Regions from separate parts of the Pseudonocardia sp. EC080619-01 genome, predicted to be linked through region 2. Evidence: predicted binding sites of a transcription regulator. Region 2 holds the regulator's gene; each other region holds the start of a gene.
What was found. Region 2 encodes LexA, which represses DNA repair genes until DNA is damaged. Its sites were predicted from a motif close to CGAACACGTGTTCG; they were not measured.

Region 1 (4,207 bases), 1.8 Mb from region 2:
CCGGACGAACGCGACGATCGCCCAGGCGACGGCACCGACGACGGCGACCGCCGTCCAGATCGCGATCTGCCTCGGGTCACGGCGCCGGGGACCGGCCGTTCCCGTGCCGGGTCCCTCGGGTTCCCGCGGCCGCTCCGTCGTGACCATGACGCCCCCTCCGTGCACCGTGCGCGACCGGTGCCCCGCCGGCGCCGGCCCGGTCGGGGACGTTACGTCGCGCAATCACGGCTGTCACCGTTGCGCGGTGTGACGTTATGGAGTCGCCGCGGAGGACCGCCCGCGGAGGGTGCGGACACACGGGAGCCCCCGGCGGCCAGTGGCCGCCGGGGGCTCCGGTGGGCTCCCGGTCAGGCGCCGAGGCGCTGCTTCAGGGCCTCGAACTCGTCGCGGATCGACGACGGCAGGTTGTCGTCACCGATCTTCTCGAACCACTCCTCGATGAGCGGGATCTCGGCCTTCCACTCCTCGACGTCGACGGCCAGCGAGGCCTCGACGTCGGCGCGCTCGGCGTCGACGCCCTCGAGGTCGATCTGGTCGGCGGTCGGCACGAAGCCGATGGGGGTCTCGACGGCAGCCGCCGAGCCCTCCAGCCGCTCGATGACCCACTTCAGGACGCGGCTGTTCTCGCCGAACCCGGGCCACAGGAAGCGGCCGTCCTCGCCACGGCGGAACCAGTTGACGTAGAAGATCTTCGGCAGCTTGCCCTCGTCGGCGCTCTTGCCGACGTTCACCCAGTGCGCGAAGTAGTCGCCGACGTTGTAGCCGAGGAACGGCAGCATGGCCATCGGGTCGCGGCGGACCTCGCCGACCTTGCCGGCCGCGGCCGCGGTCTTCTCCGACGACATGGTGGCGCCCATGAAGGTGCCGTGCTGCCAGCTGCGGGCCTCGGTGACCAGCGGGACGGTGGTCTTGCGGCGGCCGCCGAACAGGATCGCCGAGATCGGCACGCCCTTCGGGTCGTTCCACTCCGGGGCGACGACCGGGCACTGGTCGATCGGCACGGTGTAGCGGGAGTTCGGGTGCGCGGCCTTGACGCCGGAGTCGGGCGTCCAGTCGTTGCCCTTCCAGTCGGTCAGGTGCTGCGGGTCACCCTCCAGGTCCTCCCACCAGACGTCGCCGTCGTCGGTCAGCGCGACGTTGGTGAACAGCGCGTTCCCGGCCTCGATGGTGCGCATCGCGTTCGGGTTGGTCTTCCAGTTGGTGCCCGGCGCGACGCCGAAGAAGCCGAACTCGGGGTTGGTGGCGTAGAGCCTGCCGTCCTCGCCGAAGCGCATCCAGGCGATGTCGTCGCCGACGGTCTCGGCACGCCAGCCCGGGATGGTCGGCTGCAGCATCGCGAGGTTGGTCTTGCCGCAGGCGCTCGGGAACGCGGCCGCGACGTAGTACGCCTTCTCCTCCGGGCTGATCAGCTTGAGGATCAGCATGTGCTCGGCGAGCCAGCCCTCGTCGTGCGCCATGGCCGAGGCGATGCGCAGCGCGTAACACTTCTTGCCGAGCAGGGCGTTGCCGCCGTAGCCGGAGCCGTAGCTCCAGATCTCCCGGGTCTCCGGGAAGTGGCTGATGTACTTGTCCTCGTTGTGCGGCCACGGCACGTCGGCCTGGCCGTCGGCGAGCGGGGCGCCGATCGAGTGCAGCGCCTTGACCCAGCGGTCACCGGCCGCGTCGAGCAGCGGCAGGATGTCCGCGCCCATCCGGGTCATGATCCGCATGGAGATGACGACGTACTCGGAGTCGGTGATCTCGACGCCGAGCTTCGGGTCGTCCGCGTTCGTCGGGCCCATGCAGAAGGGGACGACGTAGAGGGTCCGGCCCTTCATGCTGCCGCGGTACAGCTCGGTCATCGTCCGCTTCATCTCGGCGGGGGCGACCCAGTTGTTCGTCGGCCCGGCGCCGCGCTCGGTCTCGGTGCAGATGTAGGTCCGCTCCTCGACGCGCGCGACGTCGCCCGGGTCGGACGCCGCGTAGAACGAGTTGGGCTTCTTCTCGGGGTCCAGCCGCACGATCGTGCCCTGGTCGACCAGCTGGTCGGTGAACCGCGTCCACTCCGCCTCGGACCCGTCGCACCACACGACGCGGTCCGGGGTGGCCAGCTCGGCGATCTCCTGAACCCAGGCCACGACGCCCTGGTTGGTGGTCGGTGCGCGGTCGGTACCCGGAACGGTCGCTGCAGTCATGTCGTCCTGTTCTCCTCGCCGGCCCCGGCCCGTCCTCCGGGGGAACTACTGCGAGCCCGCTACCGGAGTCGGTACGGGCCCTGACGGGAAAAGGTGTACGGCGAGGCTACCCGCGGAATCGGGACGCACCCATGGGCCTCTTTGAGAGGTCAGGCACAGCACCGATCATGTAGATCGATCCAGAACAGAATCGCGTACGCCGTCGTCGTCCCTGGTGACGGGGTTGTCACACGAACGCAACCCGGCGCGGGTGACGTATTCGCCGACGCCGCGCGACGATACGGCGGAAATGCGCGGACTCGCGTCAGGGAAAGACACTCGTCGATCGGAACCCTGCGATTCAACGCATTCCTTGTTCCGACTTAGGCATTCGCAGTGCGTAAGGGGGTGCGGGCGGGGACGGCCGGCACCGCGGTCGGCCGGGCGAGCTCCGGCAGCATGATCGGGAGCCGGTGCGCGGTGACCTGCCAGTAGCGGGCGTCCGGGTCGGCCGCGCGCCAGGCGTCCGCGAGCCGGACGACGGCGTCCGGGTCGATGCTGCGACGCGGCCGCGGCCGCATGCCGCACCGCTCCCGGACGCCGGTGTCGAGCGCGCGCCAGGCGTCGGTGGCGGTGGAGTGCACGGACACCTCGGGCCGGCCGTCGGCGGTGCCGTCCACCGCCGCCTCCCCCAGGACCAGGGTGTAGGCGCTGACCACCTCGTACGGCACGGATCGCTCCCGGATGACGTCGGCTCCGGCGGCACGACGCGGCCGCCGCGGTCGGCCGTAGTGAACCAGCCGGGGGCACGTGTGAGCCCCGATCGGGCTACCGGACGGGCGGCGCGTCGCCGGAACCACCCGTCCGGGCCGCCGGACGGTCACCCGGCATCGTCACAGCTGGTTGCCGCTCGCTCACCGCGTGCGATCAGCGGTGGGCCCCGGAGCGCCGTGCCGCGTCCCCGTCCAGACCGGTCGCACCCGCTGCCAGCACCGTCCGGTGCGCCCGGCGCAGCCCGAGCCCGGCCGTCACCAGCACCACCGCCACGACGACGGCGGCCACCCCGGCCGCGACGTCGGCCCCGGCGACGAAGGCCTCCTGCGCCGACGCCGTGAGCGCGTCGGCGACCCCGGCCGGCAGGTCCGCCGCGGCACCGACGGCGGCCCCCAGGGTCTCCCCGGCCGCCGCCGGTGCGCCGTCGGGCAGCACGACGCCCGCCCGGTAGACCGCCGACAGCACGCCCCCGACCAGGGCCGTACCGAGCACCGCACCGATCTCGTAGGCCGTCTCCGACACCGCCGACGCGGCACCCGCCTTCTCCGGCGGCGCCGCGGCGAGGATGGCGTCGTTGGTGACGGTCTCGGAGAGCCCGATGCCCGCACCGATCAGCACCGCCGCCGACATCAGGAGCGCGACGGCGGAGTCGGCCCGCAGGAACAGGCAGGCGACGAAGCCGGCGAGCACCAGGGCCAGCCCGGTCGTGACGAGCCCGTGCAGCGGGTACCGCCGGGCGAGGCGGGCCGCGAGCAACCCGGCCAGGGTCGTGACCAGGAAGCCCGGGAGCAGGAGCAGCCCGGCCTGCAGCGGCGAGGCGCCGAGGACCAGCTGCAGGTACTGCGCGGAGAAGAACAATAGCCCGGTCAGGCCGAACATCGTCGTCGCGTTGGCCAGCGCGCTGTAGCGCAGCACCGGCCGGGCGAACAGCTCCAGGTCGATCAGCGGGTCCAGTCCGTTGCGGACCCGGCGCCGGGAGTGCAGCACGAACGCGACCGCCGATCCGGCACCCACCAGCACGGCGAGGCCGGCCGCAGGCGTGAGCCCGCCGGAGCCGACGAGCTTGATCGCCAGTACGAGCGGCCCCATCGCCAGCAGCGACAGCAGCACGCCGACCGGGTCCGGCCTGCCCGGTGCCTCCGCACGCGACTCCGGCAGGAGCAGCGGCGCGACCACCAGGAGCACGGCCATCGGCGGCACGCTCATCACGAAGATCGAGCCCCACCAGAAGTGCTCGAGCAGCAGGCCCCCGGCGATCGGGCCGAGCGCCGCCCCCGCGG
Region 2 (4,207 bases):
GACCACCTTCTGGCGGCTGAAGGGCTCGCTCACCCCGCTGCGCTTGACGACGGCGAGCACGGTCTCCTCGACCGTGGTGAACCGGCGACCGCACGCGGTGCAAGACCGGCGACGGCGGGTACACGTCCCGTCGTCGGCGGTCCGGGAATCGATCACCCGCGAGTCCGGGTGGCGGCAGAAGGGGCAACGCACGACGTACCCACCCTCTTTCTCCCGCGACCTACCGGAGACTCTCCGCGATGACCTGTTCCCCAACCCGTGGGAGAACGACACCAATGTAACCCCTACATCTAGGGGTGCGCCATCCCAGGGGCGGCGCGGCGCCGAGCTTCGCCCGATCGGGACCCGAAGCCTCGCACACCGGCTCCCGGCCCCCGCCGACAGCAACCGATCATGAACGGATGCATACGCCCTGATCAGGTCGTGCACGCCGGCTCCGCCCGCCGTCCGTCGCCCCGGAACGACCGCGCCGGACGGCCACCCGGTTCCGCGACACGCCGGTGTGTCGCGCCCGGCGGCCACCGGTCAGCGTCCGGTCGCCGCCGTCACGACCGGCCCCGCCGGGCTCGCGGGGGCCGTCGCGCCGCCGGCGTTCCACCCGGCGGCCGCGTCACCCAGCAGCCCGAGCACCACGACGGCGGTCGCCGCGCACAGCGCGACCGCCACCCCGGCCAGCAGCCGGGAGCCCCGCGAGTGCGCCTGCGCCTGCCGCGTCCGGCGACGCGCCGGGGCGACGCACCGGCGGTGCAGCGGACGGACCGTACGCGGCGCGGGCACGGACGACGGGTCCGCCGCCACCGGCCGCCGGTCACGCCCGGGGACCCCCGCCGTCCGCCACGCCGGTGCCGCGCCCGGAACGACCGGCACACCGTGGACGGTGCGGCGCCCGGTGCGCTCCGGACGGTCGTGGCCGCCCTCGGCCCGCTCGATGCCGGCCCAGCGGAGCGCGGCACGCTCGGCCGCCGACAGCCGGCGGACGCCCTCGGCCACCGGCACCGCCCGGTCCTCGACGGGGTCGGCGTCGCGCAGCGCCGCCGTGGAGCGGCCCCCGCCCGCGCAGACCGGCCGGACCGGGCGCCTGCGCTCACGCGGTCCGGCGGAGCGCGTTCCCCGCGCCGTCTCGCGGGTCCCCCGCGCCACGTCACGCACGTCGAGCTCTCGCATGGCTCCTCCTGCTCCTCGCCGTCGGCGCCCGGCCACACCCGGCCGCGCGCCCTGCTCACCCCCGACCGGCCCTTCCCCGAGCCCGGTCGAACGGGTGTACGAGCTGTGTAGCACCGGCCCCCGACAGAAACGGGGGCCGCCGGCGGGCGCCCGCGGGCCCGCCGACGCCGGCGGGTCAGCGACCCGTGGACACGGCCGCCGGAGCGACCGGGACGACGCCGGCGGTGGCGACCTCGGCCAGCAGGCCCAGCCCGACGACCGCCGTGGCGGAGGCGACCAGCACGCCCACGGCGGCGACCGCCCGGTGCAGCACGGAGGGCGCACCCGCCGACCCCGCCGAGCGCGCACCCGGCGGCATCCGGACCGCCGCAGGCGTCGCGGAGGACACCCGGACCGTCGTCCCACACGGCGGCGGCGGCACCGCGAGCGGCGCCGCCCGAACCAGCTCCGCGGTGACCGGCGGGCGGACACCGCCGGGGACCACCCGCACCTCCGTCGTCGCGCTCACGATCTCCACCCCTCCCGGTCTCCGGCGCTGTACGGGCGCCGGACCGAAGTCGTCGAATCGATGTTCGATCGAACGCCTGTGCGATGTTCTACCACCGGGGTCCGACGGAATCCACGACACGCCCGGCACGAACTTCGAACGCATGTTTGGCGGACGGCCCGGACTTGGCTAGTGTTCGTGCCGGTAGATCCTCGAGGAGGCGAATGCGATGGCAGCGGACGAGTCCGGAGGCGGTGCGCCCGCCGGGCCGGGATCCGCGGACGTCCGGGAGTTCCCCGAGCCCCCGGCCGACACCCGTGGGCTGACCCCGCGGCAGCGGAAGGTCCTGTCGGTGATCCGGGACTGGGTGGATCGGTACGGGTACCCGCCGAGCGTGCGCGAGATCGGGGACGCGGTGGGGCTGACCTCCACCTCCTCGGTGCACCACCAGCTGCGGACCCTGGAGCGGAAGGGCTTCCTCCGCCGGGACCCGAACCGGACCCGGGCGGTCGACGTCCGGAGCCCGGAGCAGGCCGCGGCGGGCGACGGCACCGACGCGGACACCGAGGCGGTCCGGTCCGAGCGCCCGGCACCGGCCTTCGTGCCGCTGCTCGGTGACATCGCAGCGGGCGGGCCGATCCTCGCCGAGCAGGCCGTGCAGGACGTGTTCCCGCTCCCGCGGGAGATCGTCGGCGAGGGCACGTTGTTCCTGCTCAACGTCAAGGGCGACTCGATGGTCGACGCCGCGATCACCGACGGGGACTGGGTCGTCGTCCGGCAGCAGCCGGTCGCCGAGCAGGGCGAGGTCGTGGCCGCGATGATCGACGGCGAGGCGACGGTGAAGACGTTCCGCCGCAAGGACGGGCACATCTGGCTGATGCCGGCGAACGAGGCGTACGACCCGATCCCGGGGGACGACGCGTCGATCCTGGGCCGGGTCGTCGCGGTCATGCGCCGGCTCTGAGGCGCGGGACCGGGCCGTCGGCGGATCAGCTCCGCCGACGGCCGTGCAGGACCATCGCGCCGATCCCGGCCAGCAGCAACACCCCGAGCACCCCGGCCCCGGCGACGGCGGGCAGCCACGGCGGGAACGACCCGGTGCGGGGCACCTCCGCCGGTTGCGCGACCACGGGGGCCGCCGCGGCGGTCGCGGCCGTCGCCACGCCGGGCACGGCCCGGACGCCCGCCGGCGAGAGCCCGCGGGCCTCCGAGCCGGAGTGCAGCGTCCCGCGGCCGTCGAGGGCCACCGCCTCCCCCTGGGCCTCGTCCGGCAGCGGCACCGGCAGCGGCGCTGCGCGCAGGGCCTCGACGAGCGCGTCCGCGGAGACCCGGCCGTCCGGTGGCGGGCGCAGCGGGAACACCCACGCGTCGGTGTAGGTCCGCAGCGCGGCGACCCGGCCACCGTCGGCGCCGGGAGGGCCGACCGCTCCCCCGGTGACCGTCCGGGTCCCGGTGGCGCCGAGCGGGCCGCCGGACGTGGCGGAGTACGGGAGGACCACCTCGCCGACCCGGTCCAGCGTGACCGGTGTGGCGCCGCCGTCGAGCGGGCCGGCGGGCCGGTACACCCCGGCCGCCCCCGTGGTCTTCGCGACGATCAGCGGGGTCCCGTCGTCGGCGAGGAGGATCGCCTCGGCGTCGCGCGGCCCGTCCGGGTAGACGAGGTCGTGCGCCCGCGCGGGCCCGGACACCGGCAGCTCGACCAGGCGCACCGTGCCGCGGTCGCCGCGGTTGTCGCCGATGTCGGCGAGCCAGAGGGTCCCGTCGGGTGTCGCGCCGAGGTCCTCGACGTCGGTGACCCGGACACCGGTGTCCCGGATCTCGGTGACCGCGCAGGTCACCGGGTCGAGCGTGAGGACCTCGCCGGTTCCGCCGCCGTCGACGATCGCCCGGTACCGCACCGGGCCCGCTCCCGGTGGGCCCTCGGCGACCAGCCCGGAGAGCTCGGCGGCCCGCGGGTCCTCGGCCGTGCAGACCGGACGCGGCGCTGCCGGCCCGGGTGCGGCCCCGGTCCGTGGCGGGGCCCCCGGGACCTCGTCCGGCGCGGCGTGCGCCGCCGTCACCCCGCCGGCTCCGGCACCGCTGATGCCGAGGACGATCCCGAGCGCGACGGCGACCGGCCCCACACGGAGCCTGCTCCGCCGGGGCCGGGACATGCAGGGCCGGGACGTGCGGGGCCGGGACGTGCGGGGCCCCCTCGGGCTCAGTGCCCTGCCGCCGTCGCGGGCAGGTCGGTGCCCGCAGGATCGGTGTCCGCGGGCACCGTCGCGGTCCCGCCGACGGCGTACGGGAGCACCGCGGTGCCGAGCTCCGGGCCGACCCGGGCGCGGACCCGGGTGCCCTCACCGGTGTGCTCCTCGGCGAGGATCTCGCCCTCGTCGTGGAGCCGGGCCACGAGCGCACCCTCGGTGTAGGGCAGCAGCAGGTCGACCTCGTACTCGGGGCGCGGGAGCAGCTCCGCGATCCGGTCGCGGAGCTTCCCGATGCCGCTGCCGTCGTGCGCGGAAACGAACACCGCCTCCGGCTGGGCGTGCCGCAGCCGGGCCAGTGCGAGGTCAC
Region 3 (4,207 bases), 2.4 Mb from region 2:
GGCCGAAGAGGGCGTTCGCCATGCGGACGAGTGTACGCAGAGAGAACAGGGAGGATGGAGCCGTGCTGACCCACATCCTCCTCGATCTCGACGGCACCCTCGTCGACTCCGCCCCCGGCATCCTCGGCTCGATGCGCCGCGCCATCGACGAGGTCGGCCTCGACGTGCCCGAGTCCGCGCTGGGCACCCACCTGCTCGGGCCGCCGCTCTACCGCTCGCTCCCGCCGATCCTCGGCGAGGAGGGCACGGCGGCGGTACTGCCGGTCTACCGCCGGATCTACGGCGACGAGGACGGCTGGATGGGGAGCAGGCCCTACCCCGGCGTCGAGGAGCTGCTGCGGGCGCTCGGCGACGCCGGCGTGACGATGGCGCTCGCCACCAGCAAGGCCGAGCCGTCGGCGCGCAAGATCCTCGCCCACCACGGCTGGACCGACCTGTTCACCGAGATCGTCGGCGACACCCGCACCGCTGACCGCCCGACCAAGGGCGCCGTGGTCGCCGAGGCGCTGCGCCGGCTGGGGAACCCGTCCGGTGTGGACGAGCCGCTGATGGTCGGCGACCGGCTGCACGACGTCGAGGGGTCGGCCGAACACGGCCTCCGCTGCGCCGGCGCGGGCTGGGGCTACGCCGAGCCGGGCGAGCTGGAAGCCGCGGGTGCCGAGATCGTGTACGCATCCGCGGACGATCTCCGGGTCGCACTCCTCGGCTGAGGACTTCCTTTCGCCGGCCCGTTCGCGACCGGTAGACACCGAGGTATGACGGTCGTCTCACTGCACCGGTACCCGGTGAAATCCATGCTCGGCGAGTCCGTGGAACGGTCGGTCGTGACCGGCCGCGGGCTGCTGGGCGACCGGGCACTGGCGGTGTACGACGTCGAGTCGGGCACCGTCGCGAGCGCCAAGGTCCCGCGCCTGTGGTCGGGCCTGCTCGACTTCTCCGCGCGGTTCGCCGCCGAGCCGGAACCGGGCCGCCCGCTGCCCGAGGTGGAGATCCGCTTCCCGGACGGCTCGATGCTGCGCTCCGACGACCCGGGGATCGACACGGCGCTCTCCGCGATCCTCGACCGCGAGGTCCGGCTCATCGCCGAGCCACCGGAGGGCAGCCAGTTCGAGGAGGTCTGGCCGGAGTTCGACGACCTCCCGATCGACCAGCTCGCCCCCGGGCAGCTGATCGAGGGCACCACCGCCCGGCACGAGGACACCGGCGAGCGGGTCAGCCGGTTCGACGTCTCCGCGTTCGGCGCGCCGGGCACCTTCTTCGACCTGTCCACGCTGCACGTGCTCACCGAGTCCACACTGGACCGGCTGCGCGAGCTCGCCCCGGACGCGACCTTCGACCCGCGCCGTTACCGCCCGAACGTCGTCCTTCGCGGCGAGGACGCCGGCTTCCTCGAGAACGACTGGCCGGGGTCGGACGGCACCATCGGCGGCGTCGCCGTGCGGTACTCGTTCGCCACCATGCGGTGCGTGATGACGACGCTGGCGCAGGGCGACCTGCCCCGCGACCCCGGCACCCTGCGGACCATCGCCAAGCACAACCGGATCGAGATCCCGCAGATCGGCGGGGTCTGGGCGTGCGCCGGGGTGTACGCCGACGTCGTCACCGACGGGGAGATCGCGGTCGGCGACGAGCACGAGGCCCCCACCGCGGCCTGACCCCGCGCCCGGCACCCGGTCGGCGCACCCCGTCACCGTCGGCGCACCCCGTCACGTGGCGGCGTGCCCCGTCGTCGGCGCACCCCGTCACCGTCGGCGCACCCCGTCACGTGGGGGCGCACCCCACGCGACGGGTGCGTGAGCCGGCGCCGGGGCGCACGGACAGACGACGGGGTGCTCCAGCTCGGGACGGCCGCCGGACGGAGCGGGCCTGGCTACGCGACGGCGCACGCCCGCGCTCCGTCGGCACCGATGACGTTCGCACAGCGAACGCTTGTCCGCAGATCGCACACTGCGGTACCGTCGCGTCCGACGGAGGTGCGTGATGGACAAGGTGGTGGTATCCGCCGCGGACGCGGTCGCCGACATCGGCGACGGCGCGTCGCTCGCGGTCGGCGGGTTCGGCATGTCGGGCGTCCCGACGGTGCTGATCGCCGCCCTGCTGGAGCAGGGCGCGACCGATCTGGAGACGATCTCGAACAACCTCGGCGTCGACGGCTTCGGCCTCGGCACCCTGCTGTCCGCCGGCCGGATCCGGCGCACGATCGGCTCCTACGTCGGCAACAACAAGGAGTTCGCCCGCCAGTACCTGGGCGGCGAGCTGGAGCTGGAGCTGACGCCGCAGGGCACGCTCGCCGAGCGGCTGCGCGCCGGTGGCGCGGGGATCCCGGCGTTCTACACCCCGGCCGGCGTCGGCACGCTCGTCGCCGACGGCGGCCTGCCCTGGCGCTACGCACCCGACGGCTCCGTCGCGGTCATGTCGCCCGAGAAGGAGGTCCGCGAGTTCGACGGCGTGTCCTACGTCCTCGAGCGCGCGCTGACCCCCGACTTCGGGCTGGTCCACGCCTGGAAGGGCGACCGGCACGGCAACCTCGTGTTCCGGCGTTCGGCGCGGAACTTCAACCCGGACGCGGCCGCCGCGGGCCGGGTCACGATCGCGCAGGTCGAGCACCTGGTCGAGCCGGGCGAGATCGACCCGGACCACGTGCACACCCCCGGCATCCACGTCCAGCGCGTCCTGCACGTGCCCGGCGTGGAGAAGCCGGTCGAGTTCAGGACGGTGAGCGGCTGATGGCCCTGACACGCGACGAGATGGCCGCCCGGGTCGCCGAGGAGCTCCCGGACGGGTCGTACGTGAACCTCGGCATCGGCATGCCCACCCTGGTCCCCGGGCACATCCCCGACGGCCGCACGGTGGTCCTGCACTCGGAGAACGGGATCCTCGGCGTCGGTCCCTACCCCACCGACGACGAGATCGACCCCGACCTGATCAACGCCGGCAAGGAGACCGTCACCGTCACCGACGGCGCCGCCTACTTCGGGTCCGCGGAGAGCTTCGGCCAGATCCGGGCCGGGAAGCTCGACGTCGCCGTCCTCGGCGGCATGGAGGTCGCGGCGAACGGCGATCTCGCGAACTGGTCGGTCCCCGGCAAGATGATCAAGGGGATGGGCGGCGCGATGGACCTCGTGCACGGCGCCCGGCGCGTCGTCGTGATGATGGACCACGTCTCGAAGGACGGGTCGCCGAAGATCGTCGAGCGCTGCTCGCTGCCGATCACCGGCCTGGGCTGCGTCACCCGGATCGTCACCGACCTCGCCGTCATCGACGTGACACCCGACGGTCTCGCGCTGGTCGAGACCGCCCCGGGCGTCTCCGCCGACGAGGTGCGGGAGAAGACCGGCGCCCCGCTGGCCTGACGGCTCGTGAGTGGTTGACGCGGTCCTGACCGCGTCAACCACTCACGAGCGCGCAGCGCCCACAGTCACGGGCATCCCCGTCAGCCCGCGGACCAGGGTCGACTCGCGGTAGGTCAGCTCCGACGGATCGACGGCGAGCGCGAGGTCCGGGCGCTGCGCGACCAGCTTCCCGATCGCCACCCGTCCCTCGGTGCGTGCCAGCTGGGCCCCCAGGCAGAAGTGGATGCCGTGCCCGAAGAACACCCCGCCGGACGCGACCCGGGTGATGTCGAGTTCGTCGGCCCGCTCGGTCCACGCGGGGTCCCGGTTGGCCGCGGCCAGGCCGAGCATGACCGTCGATCCGGCCGGGATGGTCACCCCGGAGTAGGTGACGTCCTCGCTCGCGAACCGCATCGGCGTGTTCGTCACCGGCGACTCGAACCGCAGGAACTCCTCCACCGCCGACGTGATCAGTGACGGGTCGTCCTGCAGCCTCGCCCGCTCCCCGGGATGGGTCAGGAGGGCCAGGACGCCGTTGCCGATCAGGTTGACCGTCGTCTCGTGCCCGGCGATGAGCAGCAGCATCGCCATGGCGACGAGCTCCTCGTGGGACAGCGTGTCGCCGTCGGCCTCGCTGACCGCGAGCAGCGACGAGAGCAGCGCGTCGTCGGGCTCGGTGCGCTTGCGCTCGATGAGCTCGCTCAGGTAGCCGTGCAGGCTGCCCATCGCGGCGAACTTCTCCTCCTGCGGCGAGTCGTCGACCATCACCGACGACCACGCGGAGAACTGGTCCCGGTCCTCCGCAGGCACGCCGAGCAGCTCACAGATCACGAGCACCGGGACGAGGAACGCGTACTCCCGCATGAGGTCGACCG
Region 4 (4,207 bases), 1.8 Mb from region 2:
GCCGGGACCGGCTCGAGGTCGACCCCGACGACCCCGACCTGAAGATCCGCTGGCTGCGTCCGCGCCCGGTGCGGACCCCGGCCGACGACCGTTCCTGGGCCGGGCTCTGCACCCGGCTCGGCGCCCCGGCCGGCCCCCGTCACGACCGCGTCTCGCTCTGGTGAGCCGGCCGCGGGTGAGCCGCGGCACGTGTGACGCCGCCGCCCCCGCGCCGAAGATCACGATTCGGTCACGTACTGTCGCATCAGCCCGGATCGACGACGCCCCTGGCGTTCCGCCGGCACGTGGTGTGCCGTCCGAGACCCTAAGAGGGGTGTTGCAGTGCTCAGCGACCGTGAGCGCCGTCGGCTGCACGAGATCGAGGTGCAGCTGCGACTGACCGACCCGCGCCTGGTGCGGCGTTTCGCCGCACTGGCGGCAGCAGGCCGCGTACCGATCGGGCCGGGTGGGCTGCTGAGCGGTCTCTCCGGCAACGGCGGCGGCCGCTCCGTGCACCGCTCGGGCCCGCTCCCCTCGACCCTGCTGGGTCTCTCCCTGCTGGTGCTGCTGGTGGGCGCCGTCGCGGTCAGCGTGCCGGTCGTGATCGCCGGCATCGTGCTGGCAGCCCTGTCCCTGGGTGTCGCCGCGACGACGGGCCCGCGGGCCCAGCCCGGTACGGCCTGACCGTCCCCGCCGAGCCCGCCGGGCCCCGCCTCTCGCGGGCGGGACCGCCGCCCGGCGCGGCTCAGCCGTGCGCCAGGTCGGAGAACCGGCTGTAGTGCAGCTGGTGGGCCACCGTGATCGTCGTGGTCGGGCCGTTACGGTGCTTGGCCAGGATCAGGTCCGCCTCGCCGGCGCGCGGATCGTCCTGTTCGAACGCGTCGGGCCGGTGCAGCAGGACCACCATGTCGGCGTCCTGCTCGATCGAACCGGACTCACGCAGGTCCGACAGCATCGGCCGCTTGTCCGTGCGCTGCTCGGGACCACGGTTCAGCTGGCTCATCGCGACCACCGGCACCTCGAGCTCCTTCGCGATCAGCTTGATCTGACGCGAGAACTCGGACACCTCCTGCTGACGCGACTCGACCTTGCGGCCCGAGGTCATCAGCTGCAGGTAGTCCAGGATGATCAGCTTGAGGTCGTTGCGCTGCTTCATCCGGCGCGCCTTGGCCCGGATCTCCATCAGCGTCAGGTTCGGTGAGTCGTCGATGTAGAGGGGCGCCTCGGAGATCTCCGACATCCGCCGCGCCATCCGCGTCCAGTCCTCGTCGGACATCCGGCCCGCGCGCATGTCGGCCAGCCGGATCCGCGCCTCCGCCGAGAGCAGACGCATCACGATCTCGGACTTGCTCATCTCCAGCGAGAAGAACGCACTGGTCATGCCGTTCTTGATGGAGCACGACCGGGCGAAGTCCAGGCCGAGGGTCGACTTGCCCAGACCCGGACGGGCCGCGACGACGACCATCTGCCCCGGGTGCAGGCCGTTGGTCACGGCGTCGAGATCGGCGAACCCGGTCGGCACGCCCGCGGCCATCCCGCCCTGGGAGGCGATCGCGTCGATCTCGTCCATCGTGGGCTGGAGGAGCTCCTCCAGCACCGTGTAGTCCTCGGTGGTGGTGCGCTCGGTGACCTCGTAGACCGCGGCCTGTGCCCGGTCGACGACCTCCTCGACCTCACCGCCCTCGTTGCCGTGGTAGCCGAGCTGCACGATCCGGGTGCCGGCCTCGACCAGTCGCCGCAGGATCGCCTTCTCCCCGACGATCTCGGCGTAGTACGCCGCGTTCGCCGCGGTCGGCACGGTCGCGATCAGGGTGTGCAGGTACGGCGCCCCTCCCAGCCGCACGAGCTCGCCGCGCCGCTGCAGCTCCGCCGACACGGTCACCGCGTCGGCCGGCTCACCACGGCCGTAGAGGTCCAGGATCGTCTCGTAGACGGTCTGGTGCGCGGGCCGGTAGAAGTCCTCCGGGCGCAGCACCTCGACCACGTCGGCGATCGCGTCCTTGCTCAGCAGCATGCCGCCGAGCACGGACTGTTCCGCGGTGAGGTCCTGTGGGGGCTGACGGTCGAAGGCGCCGTTGCCGCCTTCACCGGAGCCACCGGCCTCGCCGTCACGGACGGCCCGAGGCCGCCCGGCAGGACGGTCGTCGGTCAGAGCCATACGCAGCGTCACCCCCGGTGAACAGCTTAACGAACACACGTTCGATGCGCGAGCGACGGATGGGTGCCGCCCGCGCTGATCTCCCGCGATCTCCGGCTCTCACGGCGACGCCCGTGCGCGGATCGCGCACGGCCTCTCACCGGGCCGGTACGACCGAGGCTAGGTCGGTGCGGGCACCGCGCGCGAACCGGTCTGGTGATCGACTTGGGGATGAACTGTGCACCAACACCGCCCATCCCGGGACCGTGCTGTGGACATGTTGGGGACAACAGCCGGATTCGTGCCGGAACAGCAGGTCAGAGGCATGGGGACGGGTGTGGACAACTTTGCTCTGGCGTGTCGGCGCAGACCTCTCGTGGGCGTGTCGGACTCCCCGGGGCACCGCTCACCGTCCGTCGCGTCCACAACCCCCTCCGACGACCGGGGCGTCACCCTGCGGCGTGTCGCCTGCGTGACAACGGATCCCGCCCCATTCACTCGACAGGGTGTCGCAGTCCACGTAGGACTCCGGAGGGCGAGACCGCGATCGGCAGCTCGGTGGTGACCTCCGGGTGCAGGCGGACCTGCACCTGGTGCTTGCCCAGGGTCTTGATGTGACCCGGGACGTCGACCGTCCGCTTGTCCAGCGCCGGGCCGCCCGCGGTCTTCACCGCGTCGACGACGGCAGCCGGCGTGACCGAACCGAACAGACGACCGCTGGCGCCAGCCTTGGCCGGCACGGTGACGTTCAGGTTCTTCAGCTGCGAGTCGACCTGCTGGGCGTGGCCCAGGTCGCGGATCTCGCGGGTCTTCTGGGCCCGGCGGATCTGCTCGACCTGCTTCTCGGCGCCACGGGTGGCGACGACCGCGAGCTTGCGCGGCAGCAGGTAGTTACGGCCGTAGCCGTCCTTGACCTCGACGATGTCACCCGGGGCGCCCAGGTTCGGGACGTCGGCGTTGAGGATGAGCTTCACGTGTCTCCCCTTCCTCAGCGAGCGGTCGAGGTGTAGGGCAGCAGGGCCACCTCGCGGGAGTTCTTGACCGCGACGGCGACGTCACGCTGGTGCTGCCGGCAGTTGCCGGTCACACGGCGGGCGCGGATCTTGCCCCGGTCGGAGATGAACTTCCGCAGCAGACCGGTGTCCTTGTAGTCGATCGGCTGGGCCTTGTCCTTGCAGAAAGCGCAGACCTTCTTCTTCGGCTTGCGCACGATGACCTTGGCCATGGTGGTGCTCCTGGAGTAGTCCACCGCCCGTGACGGGCGGGATGCGAACGTGGATCAGAAGGGGGGCTCGTCGTCGGACGCCGCTCCGCTGCCCGCGGGCGGGGCCGAACCCCAGGGGTCGTCATAGCCGCCGGAGTTGCCTCCACCGGACCCGCCGCCGCCTTGCTGGCCGCCGCCGAATCCGCCACCGCCGCCGCCGTCGTAGCCGCCACCACCGCCGCCGCCACCGAAGCCACCGGAGCCTCCGCCCCGGCTGACCTTGTTGACCTTGTTGACCTTGGCGGTCGCGTAGCGGAGCGAGGGACCGACCTCGTCGACCTCCATCTCCACGACGGTGCGCTTCTCACCCTCGCGGGTCTCGAAGGACCGCTGGCGGAGACGCCCCTGCACCACGACCCGCGCACCGCGGGTCAGCGACTCGGCGACGTTCTCCGCCGCCTGCCGCCAGATGTTGCAGCGCAGGAACAGCGCCTCCCCGTCCTTCCACTCGCCGGACTGGCGGTCGAAGGTGCGCGGTGTGGACGCGACGGTGAAGTTGGCGACCGCGGCGCCGGAGGGGGTGAACCGCAGCTCGGGATCCGCCGTCAGGTTGCCCACGACGGTGATCACGGTCTCGCCGGCCATGACTGCCCCTCTCTCAGCCGGCGGCGGGCGCCGGCGTGCGGGTGACGTCCTTGCGCAGCACCTTGGTGCGCAGCACGGACTCGTTCAGGCCCAGCTGGCGGTCCAGCTCGGCGACGGTGGCCGGCTCCGCGGCGATCTCGACGACCGCGTAGATGGCCTCGCCCTGCTTCTTGATCTCGTAGGCCAGCCGGCGCTTGCCCCAGACCTCGATCTTCTCGATCGATCCGCCGTCGCTCTTCACG

Region 1: the regulator LexA is predicted to act here: its motif matches at 2,261-2,274, upstream of AD017_RS13720 (phosphoenolpyruvate carboxykinase (GTP)).
Region 3: the regulator LexA is predicted to act here: its motif matches at 1,923-1,936, upstream of AD017_RS22540 (CoA transferase subunit A).
Region 4: the regulator LexA is predicted to act here: its motif matches at 2,168-2,181, upstream of dnaB (replicative DNA helicase).

The regions. Positions count from the first base shown of each region.
Region 1 is NZ_CP012184.1:2,921,088-2,925,294, reverse strand. Features, by position in the region: gene AD017_RS13725 (carbon starvation CstA family protein) at 1-147, opposite strand, end outside; gene AD017_RS13720 (phosphoenolpyruvate carboxykinase (GTP)) at 348-2,174, opposite strand; gene AD017_RS13715 (hypothetical protein) at 2,537-2,884, opposite strand; gene AD017_RS13710 (MFS transporter) at 3,081-4,207, opposite strand, start outside.
Region 2 is NZ_CP012184.1:1,099,689-1,103,895, forward strand. Features, by position in the region: gene nrdR (transcriptional regulator NrdR) at 1-192, opposite strand, end outside; gene AD017_RS05055 (hypothetical protein) at 526-1,164, opposite strand; gene AD017_RS05060 (hypothetical protein) at 1,340-1,672, opposite strand; gene lexA (transcriptional repressor LexA) at 1,881-2,615, shown strand; gene AD017_RS05070 (hypothetical protein) at 2,641-3,774, opposite strand; gene hflX (GTPase HflX) at 3,852-4,207, opposite strand, start outside.
Region 3 is NZ_CP012184.1:4,801,231-4,805,437, reverse strand. Features, by position in the region: gene AD017_RS22555 (lyase family protein) at 1-22, opposite strand, end outside; gene AD017_RS22550 (HAD hydrolase-like protein) at 63-710, shown strand; gene AD017_RS22545 (MOSC domain-containing protein) at 756-1,655, shown strand; gene AD017_RS22540 (CoA transferase subunit A) at 1,981-2,727, shown strand; gene AD017_RS22535 (3-oxoacid CoA-transferase subunit B) at 2,727-3,353, shown strand; gene AD017_RS22530 (cytochrome P450) at 3,396-4,207, opposite strand, start outside.
Region 4 is NZ_CP012184.1:2,898,688-2,902,894, reverse strand. Features, by position in the region: gene AD017_RS13620 (dTDP-4-dehydrorhamnose 3,5-epimerase family protein) at 1-164, shown strand, start outside; gene AD017_RS13615 (DUF3040 domain-containing protein) at 322-663, shown strand; gene dnaB (replicative DNA helicase) at 725-2,137, opposite strand; gene rplI (50S ribosomal protein L9) at 2,611-3,090, opposite strand; gene rpsR (30S ribosomal protein S18) at 3,105-3,341, opposite strand; gene AD017_RS13595 (single-stranded DNA-binding protein) at 3,396-3,965, opposite strand; gene rpsF (30S ribosomal protein S6) at 3,979-4,207, opposite strand, start outside.